2 regions of the Clostridium sp. LS3 genome follow, and region 1 is predicted to be linked to the other one. Evidence: riboswitches for the same ligand, from Rfam matches in the RefSeq annotation. Region 1 holds a riboswitch; the other holds the start of a gene.
What was found. Region 1 has a riboswitch for S-adenosylmethionine ahead of metK (methionine adenosyltransferase). Riboswitches for the same ligand answer to the same signal wherever they lie in the genome.
Positions count from the first base shown of each region.

Region 2: it holds a riboswitch for S-adenosylmethionine, as region 1 does, so the genes downstream of both, ACZJV1_RS02765 (methionine ABC transporter ATP-binding protein) here and metK (methionine adenosyltransferase) in region 1, are expected to answer to the same signal.

Region 1 covers NZ_CM143921.1:3,535,897-3,543,476, reverse strand. Annotated here, with positions in the region: gene mreB (rod shape-determining protein) at 3-1,037, shown strand; gene yyaC (spore protease YyaC) at 1,098-1,619, opposite strand; gene ACZJV1_RS16670 (hypothetical protein) at 1,729-2,163, shown strand; tRNA gene ACZJV1_RS16665 (tRNA-Tyr) at 2,463-2,547, shown strand; tRNA gene ACZJV1_RS16660 (tRNA-Thr) at 2,573-2,647, shown strand; tRNA gene ACZJV1_RS16655 (tRNA-Tyr) at 2,654-2,738, shown strand; tRNA gene ACZJV1_RS16650 (tRNA-Val) at 2,761-2,836, shown strand; tRNA gene ACZJV1_RS16645 (tRNA-Thr) at 2,854-2,928, shown strand; tRNA gene ACZJV1_RS16640 (tRNA-Tyr) at 2,934-3,018, shown strand; SAM riboswitch class I at 3,169-3,277, shown strand; gene metK (methionine adenosyltransferase) at 3,380-4,555, shown strand; gene nagA (N-acetylglucosamine-6-phosphate deacetylase) at 4,595-5,725, opposite strand; gene recD2 (SF1B family DNA helicase RecD2) at 5,848-7,580, shown strand, end outside.
Region 2 covers NZ_CM143921.1:570,466-578,045, forward strand. Annotated here, with positions in the region: gene ACZJV1_RS02740 (BglG family transcription antiterminator) at 1-221, shown strand, start outside; gene ACZJV1_RS02745 (PTS fructose transporter subunit IIC) at 337-1,749, shown strand; gene ACZJV1_RS02750 (PTS sugar transporter subunit IIA) at 1,866-2,315, shown strand; gene ACZJV1_RS02755 (HAD-IIB family hydrolase) at 2,456-3,214, shown strand; gene ACZJV1_RS02760 (type I phosphomannose isomerase catalytic subunit) at 3,362-4,300, shown strand; SAM riboswitch class I at 4,501-4,624, shown strand; gene ACZJV1_RS02765 (methionine ABC transporter ATP-binding protein) at 4,713-5,771, shown strand; gene ACZJV1_RS02770 (methionine ABC transporter permease) at 5,740-6,420, shown strand; gene ACZJV1_RS02775 (MetQ/NlpA family ABC transporter substrate-binding protein) at 6,472-7,293, shown strand; gene ACZJV1_RS02780 (M20 metallopeptidase family protein) at 7,377-7,580, shown strand, end outside.

The DNA of each region.
Region 1 (7,580 bases):
GAATGTGGTTTTGGAGAAGTGGGAGCGATCTAGGAATAGATTTAGGAACAGCAACAGTTTTAGTTTATGCAAAAGGTAAGGGGATAATATTAAAGGAACCATCAGTTGTTGCAATAAATAAAAATAATAATAAAATACTTGCTGTTGGAGAAGAAGCAAGGAAGATGATTGGAAGAACTCCAGGTAATATAGTTGCAGTAAGGCCATTAAGAGATGGTGTTATATCAGATTATGACATAACTGAAAAAATGTTAAAAGAATTTATTAGAAAAGCATATGGAAAAAGTAAAATTACAGCTCCTAAAGTAATGGTATGTGTTCCATCACAAGCAACGGAGGTGGAAAAAAGAGCAGTTATTGATGCTGCCAGAAATTCTGGAGCAAAGAAAGTACATTTAATAGAAGAACCTTTGGCTGCTGCAATTGGTGCAGGATTAGATATAACTAAACCTAGTGGCTCTATGGTAGTAGATATTGGTGGTGGAACTACTGATATAGCTGTAATATCCTTAGGGGGAGTTGTAGTAAGATCATCAATAAAAGTAGCTGGAGATTCATTTGACGATGCTATAATAAAGTATGTACGAAATAAGTACAAGATAATGATAGGTGAGAAAACGGCAGAAGAGTTAAAGGTAAATATAGGATCAGCATTTAATGGATCAAGAAACTTAACTGCTATGATGAAAGGTAGAAATTTAATTACTGGATTACCAGATGAGGTTTCTATTACATCAGAGGAAATAATTTATGCACTAAAAGAATCAGTATCGTTAATTGTCGATAATGTTAAATTTGTATTAGAAAAAACACCACCTGAACTTGCTGCTGATATAATAGAAAAAGGCATTTTAATGACTGGTGGAGGATCTTTATTAGATGGATTAGATAAGCTAATAGAGCATGAAACAGGAGTCAATGTCGATGTTGCTAATAACTCTGTAGAAGCAGTAGCAGAGGGTACAGGCAAGGTTTTAGGATATCTAGATAAAATAGAATCTAGTCTATCAGACAAGGAAATAACTTTGATAGAGTAGTAGAATATTATACATATTATATATAATTGATTGTAAAAGGGAGTATTTTATTGCTCCCTTTTATTTATTAACAATCTTATATGCTTCAATAATTGAAGAAGAAATCACTTTAGCCATTTCCATAACTAAATTTAGACGAATGCTTCTAGATGTGAAAATTTCTGCATTTTCACTTGAATCTATTATTCCTATTATTGAGGCAATTCCAACATCAGGTAAATTTTTACCAACACCTTTTCCAGGATGTATTGGATAATCTCTGGTATGTATTTCACCAATTGAGCTATATTCACCTAAGCAAGCATCTATACCTATAGTTAAGGATTTAGGATGCAATTTATTAATTTCATTCAATATTTTATTTATATTTAAAGCATGTATTGGAGATTCTATTGTTCCGTACACTGGGAGAGGGAAGGCTTTTTCTGTTAGAAATGTGCCAACCATTGGACCTAAGCAATCACCAATACATTTATCTGTTCCTATACAAACTATTATAGTATTTTCCGTAATATAATTTTTAATAGAATTTGCTATTTCAATATGAGAATTATAAGAGTTATATAATACTTTACGCTTCACTAAAATTCACCCCCGCCATAAAAGTATATGTTTGATAAAGATTAATTATAATAAAATGTATAAAAATCATAAAAGAGGAAATTAATCAAATAAAAGGAGATGAAATAGAATGAAGAGATTACTATTTTCTACCATTACCATAATAATTAGTATAGTTATCCCAATATATTTTTTATTAGTGTGGGAGCCATTAAAAAGTGAAGAAGTTATTAGTGAAAATGTAGTAAAATACAATAAAGAAGAAGAGTTTATTAGTGAGGAAAAAAATAAATCTACAATTATTATAAATCAAGTAGATTCCTCTAATAATTTGTTTGGACATTTAGATAAAGCTAGAAAAGAAAAAATAAATGTATTAATTAGAAATTTAGCTATAGTAGATATAATAAAAGTTAATAACTATTTTTCGGATAGAGAAAATACAGTTAACATTACAAAAGGTATGTCTTTAGTAAAGCAAAGAATGTCAAATAAAGAATATGAAGAGTTTAAGGATATTATAAGTGATTATATTGATTTAGATATTATAGAAAAAGAAGTATAAGAAATTATTATTTAAAAAATTATTTTACTTATAGCAATATATATTTATTAAAAATTATTACAAGTTGAAGGGATGTTTATTTAATATCTAATATAGAATAATTATGACAGAAAAATTGTTAATAAAAAAGATATTAGTATTAATTAGAAGAAAATAAAAGAAAAACAGAATAAATTAAATATAGTTTCTTTAAATGAGTGAAAATTGTACTTGAAATTAAGATATAATAAATATATACTAATCATTGTCGGTTGAGAAGATACAAAGTTTACTTAACTGAAATTAAATAAATTTTAAACGGGGGAGTTCCCGAGTGGCCAAAGGGGGCAGACTGTAAATCTGTTACGTTTCGTTTCGATGGTTCGAATCCGTCCTCCCCCACCATTTGAAATTTATTAATTTATAATATGCTGGCATGGCTCAACGGTAGAGCAGCTGACTTGTAATCAGCAGGTTGTAGGTTCGATTCCTATTGCCAGCTCCATAAAATGGGGGAGTTCCCGAGTGGCCAAAGGGGGCAGACTGTAAATCTGTTACGTTTCGTTTCGATGGTTCGAATCCGTCCTCCCCCACCATTTTATAAAATTTTATTCTTATGGAAGCATAGCTCAGCTGGGAGAGCATCTGCCTTACAAGCAGAGGGTCACAGGTTCGATCCCTGTTGTTTCCACCATTTTAAAAATTAAATATGCTGGCATGGCTCAACGGTAGAGCAGCTGACTTGTAATCAGCAGGTTGTAGGTTCGATTCCTATTGCCAGCTCCAAATGTGGGGGAGTTCCCGAGTGGCCAAAGGGGGCAGACTGTAAATCTGTTACGTTTCGTTTCGATGGTTCGAATCCGTCCTCCCCCACCACAAAAGGCAAGTTTACTTGTCTTTTTTTATATTTTTAAATAATTTAATATTTTATCAGTTAAAGAATCTAAATATGTAATTATTTTAGGTTCTGTAGTTGACTATTAATATTAAAGATGATATAATCTGAAAAGTAAAATTTGATATTAGTTCTTATCCAGAGAGGCGGAGGGAAAAGGGCCCGATGAAACCCGGCAACCTACTTCAGTAATTTTGAGTGTGGTGCCAATTCCTGCAAAGTAATTTTGCAAGATAAGAAAGATTATGACTTTTAACATCTCTTCTTATCGAAGAGATTTTTTTATTTTATAAATTAAATTAATTAGAATTAATATCAAATAAAATGAAAGGAGAAATGAAAATGAGAAGATTATTTACATCAGAATCAGTTACAGAAGGGCATCCAGATAAGATCTGCGACCAAATTTCAGATGCTGTATTAGATAGTATTTTAGCTAAAGATCCTATGGCAAGAGTTGCTTGTGAAACAGCTGTTACAACAGGAATGGTATTGGTTATGGGAGAAATATCAACTAATTGTTATGTTGATATTCCAAAGTTAGTTAGAGAAACTGTAAAAGAAATAGGCTATGATAGAGCTAAATACGGTTTTGACTGTGAAACATGTTCAGTACTAACATCAATAGATGAACAATCAGGTGACATTGCTATGGGTGTTGATGAAGCATTAGAATCTAGAGCAGGGCAAAAAGATGATGTTGAAGCAGTTGGAGCAGGAGACCAAGGAATGATGTTTGGTTTTGCAACAAATGAAACAGAAGAGTATATGCCATTACCAATAGCTATGGCTCATAGATTATCAAGAAGATTATCAGAAGTAAGAAAGAACGGAACTTTACCATACTTAAGACCGGATGGAAAGACTCAAGTTACAGTTGAATATGATGATAATAAAGTTATAAGAATAGATGGAATAGTAATATCAACTCAACATAGTGAAGATGTATCTCAAGAACAAATAAGAGAAGATTTAATGGAGCATGTAATTAAAGCTGTAGTTCCAGCAGAATTATTAGACGATAGCACAAAGTATTACATAAATCCAACTGGAAGATTCGTTGTTGGAGGACCACAAGGAGATAGCGGATTAACTGGAAGAAAGATAATAGTTGATACTTATGGTGGATATGGAAGACACGGTGGTGGTGCTTTCTCAGGGAAAGATCCAACTAAAGTTGATAGATCAGCAGCATATGCGGCTAGATGGGTTGCTAAGAATTTAGTAGCAGCTGGAGTAGCTGATAAATTAGAAATTCAATTAGCATATGCAATTGGTGTTGCTAAGCCAGTTTCTATAGAGGTAGAAACATTTGGAACTGGAAAGAAATCAGAAGAAGAAATAATTTCAATAGTTGAAAAAGTATTTGATTTAAGACCAGGAGCTATAATAAGAGATTTAGAATTAAGAAGACCAATCTACAAGCAAACAGCTGCATATGGTCACTTTGGAAGAAATGATTTAAACTTACCTTGGGAAGATTTAAATAAAGTAGAAGAAATAAAGAAGTATCTTTAAAATAAAAAATGCTCCAATTTTGAATTGGAGCATTTTTATTTATACTAATACTTTACCAGCAACTATAACATTTTTTACATTTATGTCTTCATCAAATAAAACCAAATCTGCATCGAAGCCTTCTTTTATAAGACCTTTTCTATCTTCAACTTTACAATGTCTAGCAGCATTAAAAGTTGCCATTTTTACAGCTTCGTTTAATGAAAGACCAACATTTTTATATACATTTTTAATAGCTTTATCTAGAGTTAATATTGAACCAGCTAAGCTTCCACTTAAAAGTCTTGCAGCTCCATCTTTAACGACAACCTCTTGACCTCCTAATGCATACATACCATCAGGCATCGCACATGCCATCATTGCATCAGTAACTAATAAAACTTTATCAGTTGTCTTTTGATTGTAAGCTATTCTAAGTGATGGATATGATATATGGATACCATCAGAAATTGTTTCTGTAGTTACTTCGCTATCAAATATAGCACCTACAACTCCAGGTTCTCTATGAGCAAATGGTGTCATTGCATTAAATAAGTGAGTTGAGTGGCAGCAACCACATTTAATTCCTTCCATAGCTTCATCGTAAGTAGCTTTAGTATGACCTATAGAGCAAACTATTCCTTTTTTTGATAACTCTTTTATTAGTTCCTTAGCGCCAGGAACTTCAGGAGCAATTGTAATTGATACAACAGCATCTTCAGCATCTCCTACCATAGCATTAAAGTTTTCTATTGTTGGAGGAATCAAAAAGTTAGGGTTTTGAGCTCCAATAGCTTTTGGGCTTATGAAAGGTCCTTCAAGATGAGCACCTAAAACGATAGCACCATCAGTACCATTTTCTTTAGCTTCTTTTATAATTTCCATTGATTTTCTTATATCATCTATTGCTACAGTCATTGTAGTTGGAGTAAATGAAGTAGTTCCATGTTTAACTATAGTTTTAGAAATCTCATTAATTGCTTCAAATGTGCCATCCATCGTATCATGACCACCAGCACCATGGATATGAACATCTATAAAGCCTGGAGATAAATATAATCCTTCTGCATCAATTATTTCATTATCATTCGTATTCTTTGGGTTTATTTCTTTGATCTTTCCATTTTCAATTAAAACAGATCCCTTTTCTATCTTATCAAGATATATTATGTTGCAATTTTTTATTATCATGTAAGCACCTCCATATTGCTAATATTGTATAATATTAAGAATTTAAAATTTTTAAATTATGATATAATTATATAATAAAATTGTAAATATTAAAATATCATTGAAAGATTTGGAGAGATAGCATGGAATTTCTAAATGGAATAGTAGAATCTATTGTATTCAAAAGTGATGATACAGGTTATGTAGTATCAAAAATAAGATCAGATAAAGAGTGCATAAGTGCAGTTGGGATAGTTCCTTTTTTAAAAGAAGGGCAATATGTTAAATTAAAAGGACAATGGGTATTACATAAACAATTTGGGCGTCAATTTAATATAGAAGAATATGAAGAAATACTACCAGATTCTGTGGAGGGGATTGAGAAATATTTAAGTACTGGAATAATTCACGGAATAGGGCCTATAACAGCGAAAAAAATTGTCAAAAAGTTTAAAGAGAAAACATTAGATATATTAGATAACAATATAGAAAGACTACAAGAAGTTGAGGGTATTGGAGAAAAGAAGTTTAAGATAATATATGAATCATATATAGAACAAAAAGATTTAAAAGATATAATTATATATTTTCAAGGGCATGGTATGACTACAAATCAGTGTATAAAAATATATAAGAAATTTGGAGTAGATGCTAAGTCTATAATTTTAGAAAATCCTTACATACTTTCAGATGAAATATCAGGGATAGGATTTATAACTGCAGATAGGATAGCAAAAAGCCTTGGTATAGAAACAATATCACCATTTAGAATACAAAGTGGCATAAGATATATATTAAATCAATTTTCAGCAGCTGGAAATACATATATGCCAAAAGAAAATTTAATAAATGAAGTATCAAAGATTTTAGTAGTTCCATCAGAGCTAGTAGAAGAAAGTTTGTATAATTTAGCTTTAGAAACAAAGATAAAAATTGAAAAGATAAATGATATAGAAGCAATATTTTCACTACCATATTATTATTGTGAGCTTGGAGTAACAAATAAAATAATAACATTAAGTATAGAAAATTTTAGGACTATAAATTCAGACATTGAATTTGAAATTGAAGCTTTTGAAAGAAAAAATAATATAAAATTTGCTTCTTCACAAAGAGAAGCAATAATTGGGGCGTTTGAAAATGGAATAGAAATAATAACAGGGGGACCAGGAACAGGTAAAACTACGATAATAAAATCTATAATAGAAATATATGAAAATAGTGGAATGAAGGTTTTATTAGGAGCCCCAACAGGAAGAGCGGCTAAGAGAATGACTGAATCTACTGGAAGAGAAGCAAAAACAATACATAGATTGCTAGAAATGGGAGTAAGTGAAGAGGAAAATTCTTATTATGGAAAAGGAGAATCAGAACCATTAGAGGCAGATGTAATTATAATAGATGAGGCATCTATGATAGATATAATGCTTATGCATAGTTTGCTTAAAGCTATAAAGCTTGGAACAAGATTAATAATAGTTGGAGATGTAGACCAGCTTCCTTCTGTTGGTGCTGGAAATGTATTAAAGGATTTAATAGAAAGTAATTTTATAAAGGTAGTAAGACTTAGAGATATATTTAGACAAGGAGAAGAAAGTCTAATTGTGACAAATGCCCATAAAATAAATAATGGAGAAATGCCATATATAAATAGAAGAGATGGAGATTTTTTCTTTGAAAATAAGGAAGACCTTGATGAAATATTACTTACAATAATTGATTTAATAAATAGAAGATTACCTAATTTTAATAAATCCTGGGATAAATATAGAGATATTCAAATACTAACACCTACAAGAAAAGGGATACTAGGAGTACAAAATTTAAATAATAAACTTCAAGAAATCTTAAATCCTAAATCTAATAATAAAAGGGA
Region 2 (7,580 bases), 1.0 Mb from region 1:
GAATAGAAAAGTCATTTATATCAGTAGCTATTTTAAAAAAATCAATTACATGGGAAAAGGAAAAGGTTCAAATTGTATTTATGGTAGGTATAGCTCAAAAAGATCAACAATTATTAAAGTCAATTTTAGAGCAAATATACAAGAAGATTATAGATAGTGATTTAATACTAGAGTTAATAAAAGTTAACAGCTTTAATGAATTTATAAAAGTATTTAATTAAAAAATTTCCTCTACTAAGTGCAATTATCTAACTGTGAATATGTTTTCATAGGCAATATAATTAAATCATCAAATGACAAACAAAATTCAAAGTGAGTTTTAGGAGGAAATAAAAAATGAAACTATTAGCAGTTACATCATGTCCAGTAGGAATTGCTCATACTTATATAGCAGCAGAAAAGCTAAATAAGATGGCAAAGAAAATGGGAGTAGAAATAAAGGTAGAAACTCAAGGGTCAACAGGAGCTGAAAATATTATAACAGACGAAGATATAAGAGGAGCAGATGGTGTTATAATAGCAGCAGACAAAGCTGTAAACTTAGACAGATTTGAAGGAATGGCAATTTATGAATGTCCTATAGCTAAGGCTATAAAGGAGCCAGATGTTTTAATTCAAATGTTTTTAGATGGAAAAGTTGAAAAGAAAAAGTCTTCAAAAATAAAATCAGTTGATGAAGCTAAGAAAGAAATGAAATCAAAGCAACCTACTTTCTATAAGCACTTAATGGGTGGAGTTTCTTACATGATTCCAGTAGTTGTAGTTGCAGGTCTTTTAATAGCAATAGCTTTAGCTTTCGGTGGAGAGCCAACAGCAAACGGATTAGCAATACCAGCAGATTCATTTTGGAAAAAGATAGAAATGATAGGTGGAGCAGGATTTACATTTATGGTTCCAGTTTTATCAGGATTTATAGCTTATTCAATTGCAGATAGACCAGGTTTAGTTCCAGGGTTAATCGGTGGATATATAGCAGCAAATGGTTCATTCTATGGATCTGAAGCAAATGCTGGTTTCTTAGGTGGTATAGTAACTGGTTTCTTAGCAGGTTATGTAGCAAAAGGATTAAAATCAATAAAAGTACCAAATATGATTAAACCAATAATGCCAATAATCATAATTCCAATAATAACAACATTAGTTACAGGATTGGCATTTATATTAGTATTAGGTGGACCAATAACTTCAATATTTGAAGGATTAACTAACTTCTTAGCAGGATTATCAGGAGCAAGTTCAGTAGTTTTAGCTACAGTATTAGGTGCAATGGTTGCATTTGATATGGGTGGTCCAGTAAATAAAGTTGCATTCTTATTTGGTGTTGCAATGATTACAGAAGGTAGACCAGAAATAATGGGACCTATAGCAGCAGCAATAGCTATTCCTCCAATAGGAATGGGATTAGCAACATTCTTAGGAAAGAAACATTACAGTCAAGATGAGCTTGATGCAGGTAAAGCTGCATTTACAATGGGACTTTGTGGAATAACAGAAGGTGCAATACCATTTGCATCAGTTGACCCACTAAGAGTTATTCCATCATTAATAGTTGGTTCAATAGTTGGAGCTAACATAGCAATGTTTGCAAAAGTAGCTGATAGAGTACCTCATGGAGGTCCAATAGTTGCTTTAATGGGAGCTGTTGATGGAGTAGTTATGTTCCTTGCTGCAATAGCGATAGGCTCATTAGTAACAGCACTTATGGTTAACTATTTAAAATCTTTAAGAGATAGAAAAGCAGCTAAGTAAATTAATAAGAAATATATTATAATAAAATAAATAGTAAAAACATAAATAATATCAAGGGAGTTAACAGTTTTAATTTCCTTGATATTAAATTCAAAATTCAAAGAGAGGTAATAGCAATGAATAGCAAAATATTTGATGTAAAATACATGGATTTAAACTTAGAAACTAACGAAAAATTTGAAACAATAAATCATCTAGCACAACTAGCAAAAGATAGATTAATAGATGTTGATAAGTATGTTGAAGATGTAAAAAGAAGAGAAGCTATATCAACAACAGGTATAGGTGATGGAGTTGCGATACCTCATGCAAAATCACCATGGGTAAACATACCAACGGTTATAGTTGGTAAAAGTGAAAAAGGAATAGAATGGGAAAGCTTAGATGATGAACCAGTAAATATGGTGTTTTTAATAGCAGTACCAGATGGTGAAGGAAATGAGCATTTAAAAATTCTTCAAATATTAGCAGTAAGCTTAATGGATGATGATTTTAAAGCAGAAATAGAAAAAGCTAATGATAAAAAAGTAATAGAAGAGTTATTATTACAAAGAACTGAAATGTAAAAAGAATATAAGCAATAAAATAGACTTAAAAGTTTCATCTTTTAAGTCTATAAATTTATTTGTGAAAATTTATTCAATTATATGATAAAATTATAGTGATAAAATATTAAAAAAATATCGATATAATAATGGAGGAATAAATGAGTAAATTATTAGCAACAGATCTTGACGGAACATTAATAAATGATAATGAGGTTACCATTGAGGATAAAGAGTTTATACTTAGACTTCAAAGAGAAAAGAATTTATTAGTAGTTTCAACGGGAAGACCATACAATGGAGTAGAAATGCTAAAGGATGACTATAAGATATTTGCAAATTATTATGTATTACTAAATGGAGCATTAATAGTAGATTCATTAGGAAGAAAAATAAAGCAAGAAGTAATTAATAAAAAAATAATAGAAAGTATAATAAATGGAATAAGTGAAGATGATGTATATATTTCAGTAGAATCTGGATTTGACACATATTTATTAACAGATGGAGATAATTTACCATATCCAAATAAAAAAAGAGTAAATTCAATATGTGAAATAGAAGAGGAGCTAAGCTTAATTTCTATATATAATCCAAATAAAGAGAAGGATGAAATAGAAAAAATAAAAGATGAAATAAATGAAAAATATGGTGATACAGTAGTAGCATATAGAAATGATATTTATATAGATGTAGTTCCAGTGGGATGTTCAAAGGGAAGTGGAGTAAAATATTTAGCAGAACAAGAATTAATAGAAAATGAAGATCTATATACCATAGGAGATTCATGGAATGACGTAACTATGTTTAAGATAACTAAAAATTCATTTACATTTAACCATGTAGAAGAAGAACTAAAGAAACATGTTAAATATTTAGTTAACTCCGTAGGAGAATGTATAGAAAATTATTTATTATAAATATTATAGAAAATAAATATTATAAATAAAATAGAATAATTGAAGAATATTAATTAATTTTTATTTAAAAAAATCAATTAATTTAATAATCTATATATTGAAATATATATTTTACTTAAGAAGTGTTGTTAAGGAAGGAGAAAGATTATGTATCCAATTAGATTTGAGAATTTATATTATGAAAAAATATGGGGTGGAAGAGATTTTGAATCCTTTAGAGATAATATGCCAGAAGGTGAAATAGGTGAAACATGGGATATAGCATGTCATCCAAATGGGACTGGAATTGTAGAAAATGGTTCATTAAAAGGAACTAGCTTCGATGATTTAATTAAAAAGTATGGACATACACTTGTAGGAGCGAAGGTTACTTTAGAAAAATTTCCATTACTTATAAAGCTTATTAATTCAAAAGAAAAACTTTCAGTACAAGTACATCCAGGAGATGAATATGCTGCAAAGTATGAAGGGGATTATGGTAAAACAGAAGCTTGGTATGTTATGGATGCTAAACCAGGTGCTTGTTTAATAGTGGGAACTAAAGATTGTAGTAAAGAACAATTTGAAGAAGCTATAAAAAATAATAATGTGGAAAGTTATTTAAATAAAATAGAAGTTAAAAAAGGTGATTGCTTTTTAATTAATAGTGGATTAGTTCATGCTATATGCGAAGGTGTTATAATAGCAGAGATTCAACAAAATAGTGATGTAACATACAGAGTATATGACTATGGAAGACCAAGAGAAATTCATGTTGAAAAAGCATTAGATGTTATAAACTTTGATCTTCAATGTGAAAACCTTAGTGAAAAAGAAGAAATAAAGCATGAAGGCTATAAGCAAAGCTTACTATGTAAAAATGAATACTTTGGAATAGAAAAAATAACTATAGATTCACAATACAATGATGCAAGTGATATAGAAAAGTTTGATATGTTAACTTGCGTAGATGGAGAAGGAATAATAGAAGGAAAAGACTTCACAGAAAAAATAAAGACTGGAGATAGTTATTTAATCCCAGCTACTTTAGGAGAATATTCAATAAAAGGTAATGTTACAGTTTTAAAGAGCTATCCAGTTATATAGTTAAATAAAAAACCTCTAAGTAATTAATTATTTAGAGGTTTAATTTTAGTTTTTTATTTTAAATTAAAATGACTTAGCAAAATATAATGGATTTCTTACATATGTCCACTTTTTTATAAAAAAGTAAAAATACTATTGACAGTGGAAATATATACATATATAATGAGGAACAAGAAATGAAAAACAAAAAAATGAATAGATTTTTATCAAGAAAGACGGAGGGACTGGCCCTGTGAAGTCTGGCAACCTGAATTACGAACTTAAATTAGTTATGATTTAAGGTGCTAAATCCTGCAGATGTTTACTGCGTCTGAAAGATAAGAATGAAATATAGAAGTGTATTACACTGCTTTCTTATTTTTTAGGAAAGCAGTTTTTTTATTACCTTTTTTAGGGTAGAAGGAGGGGGAACATGATTGAATTAAAAAATTTGTACAAGACTTATGATACAGAAGGTGGAAAAGTAGAAGCAGTAAAGGATGTAACACTAAACATTAACAAAGGTGAAATTTATGGAATTATAGGCTTTAGTGGAGCTGGAAAATCAACTCTAGTTAGATGCATAAACTTTTTAGAGAGACCTACTAAGGGGCAAGTACTTATAGATGGAAAAGACCTTAATACATTATCAAATAAAGAACTTAGAGAAGAAAGAGAAAAGATAGGAATGATATTTCAGCATTTTAATCTTATGAAGTCTAGAACAGTTTTTGAAAATATAGCCTATCCTTTGAAGGGAAGTAAATATTCAAAAGATGAAATAAAAGATAAAGTTATATCACTACTAAAACTTGTTGAATTAGAAGATAAGGCAAATTCTTATCCATCTCAATTAAGTGGAGGACAAAAACAAAGGGTAGGCATTGCAAGGGCTTTAGCCAATGATCCAAAAGTATTACTTTGTGATGAAGCAACCAGTGCCTTAGATCCACAAACTACAAAATCCATACTAAAACTTTTAAAAGAGGTAAATAGAAAATTTGGAATAACCATAGTAATAATAACTCATGAAATGCAAGTAGTTAAAGAAATATGCACAAGAGCTGCTGTTATGGAAAATGGAAGAGTTGTAGAAGAAGGAAATATATTTAAGGTGTTCTCAGAGCCTAAAGAAAAGATTACAAAGAATTTTATAGATAGTACTTCTCTATTAAGTAATATATATGACTTAATAGAAGATAAATCTTCAGTTGTAGAAATTAAGGAAAATGAAAAGATACTAAAACTCAAATACTTAGAAAATAGTACAACTGAACCAATAATTTCAATAATATCTAGAGAATTTAATGTAGATGCAAATATAATCTTTGGAAATGTAGAGATAATTCAAGAATCTCCACTTGGTGGACTTATTGTAATAATTAAAGGTCAAGAAGAACAGATTCATAATGTTATAAACTATCTTAAAGAAAAAAATGTGGAAGTTGAGGTGATTAAAGATGGCAGACTTAATACAAAAATTATTGCCTAATGCAGTAAAAAAAATACCAGAAATTTATGAAGCAACTGGACAAACCTTGATTATGCTTTTAGTATCAGGAGCTATATCATTTGTTATAGGTCTTATATTAGGAGTAATATTAGTGGTAACTAAGAGGGGAAGCATACTAGAAAATAAACCAGTTTATTATGTTTTAGATAAGATAATAAATATAACAAGATCAATACCATTTATTATTTTATTAGCAGCAGCAATACCATTAACCAGGGCCATAGTAGGGACAGCAATTGGAACAAAGGGTTCTTTTGTACCACTAGTTTTAGGAACTATACCCTTCTTTTCAAGGCAAATAGAAAGTGCTTTATCAGAAATAGATAAGGGGGTGATAGAGGCAGCTGAGGCAATGGGGTCATCACCTTTAGAAATAATATTTAGAGTGTATCTAAAAGAAAGTGTACCAAATATTATTAGAGCAACAACAATAACTTTTGTAAGCTTAGTTGGATTAACAGCTATGGCAGGATCAGTAGGTGGCGGAGGTCTTGGGGATCTAGCAATTAGATATGGATATCAAAGAAATCAAATAGATATAACCTTTGTAACAGTAATAATATTACTTATTGTAGTAAATATAATTCAAGGGCTAGGGGATAGAGTAATTAAAAAAACAACACATTAAAATTAAAGCAATAAGCAAAAATAAATAATAAATAAAAAGGGGACGTAAAATATGAAAGCTAAAAATTTACTAAGTATAATATTATCAGGGGCATTACTTTTCTCATTAGCAGGATGCCAAGGAGGAAAATCTAAAGCAGAAAATAAAGTGGTTAAGGTAGGAGTAGTTGGTGAAAGCAGTGATCAATGGGAACCTGTAATAAAAAATCTTGCAAAAGAAGGGATAACTGTAGAACTTGTTCCTTTCTCAGATTATAGTCAACCAAACCAGGCTTTAGCAGATGAAGAAATAAATTTAAACTCATTCCAACATTATGCATACTTAAATAAAGATATTGCAGATAGAGGATTTGATTTATCAGTTATAGGAGAAACTTTAATAGCTCCTCTTGGTGTATATTCAAATAAAATAAAATCTGTTGATGAGCTAAAAAATGGGGATTCTATTGCTATACCAAGTGATGCAACTAATGGAGGAAGAGCTTTAAAGGTTTTAGAATCAGCAGGAGTTATTAAGGTAGATGAGGCAGCAGGATACACTCCAACTTTAGATAATATAGTTGAAAATCCTAAAAATATAAAATTTGTAGAAGTTGAAGCAGCTCAAACTCCAAGATTATTAGAAGATGTAGCTGCAGCTTTAATAAATGGTGGACATGCAGTTGATGCAGGACTTAATCCAAAAGAAGATTCTATTTACTTAGAACAAGTTAAAGAAGGTAGTGATAATCCTTATATAAACGTAATTGTTGCAAGAACTGAAGATAAAGATAATGAAGTTTATAAAAAAGTTGTTGAAGCATTTAGATCAGATGAAGTAGCTAAGGTTATAGAGGCAGTATATAAAGGGGCTTATATACCAACTTGGAAATAGAAATTAAAGAATAAAACTATTTATAACAATATGAATATAAATAAGTAAAATACTGTGAGTGATTAATATAAGGGGCCATTTTTATGAATATAAAAGATTATGTAATAAAGGAAAAGGACTATATTACTGGATTAAGGAGATATTTTCATAAGTATCCAGAAGAAAGTTTAAAAGAATATAATACAGCAAAGAAGATAGAAGAAGAGCTAGACAAACTAAATATTCCACATAAAAGAATTGGGGAAACTGGGGTTTTAGGAATAATAAAAGGTAAAAAAGCATCAAAT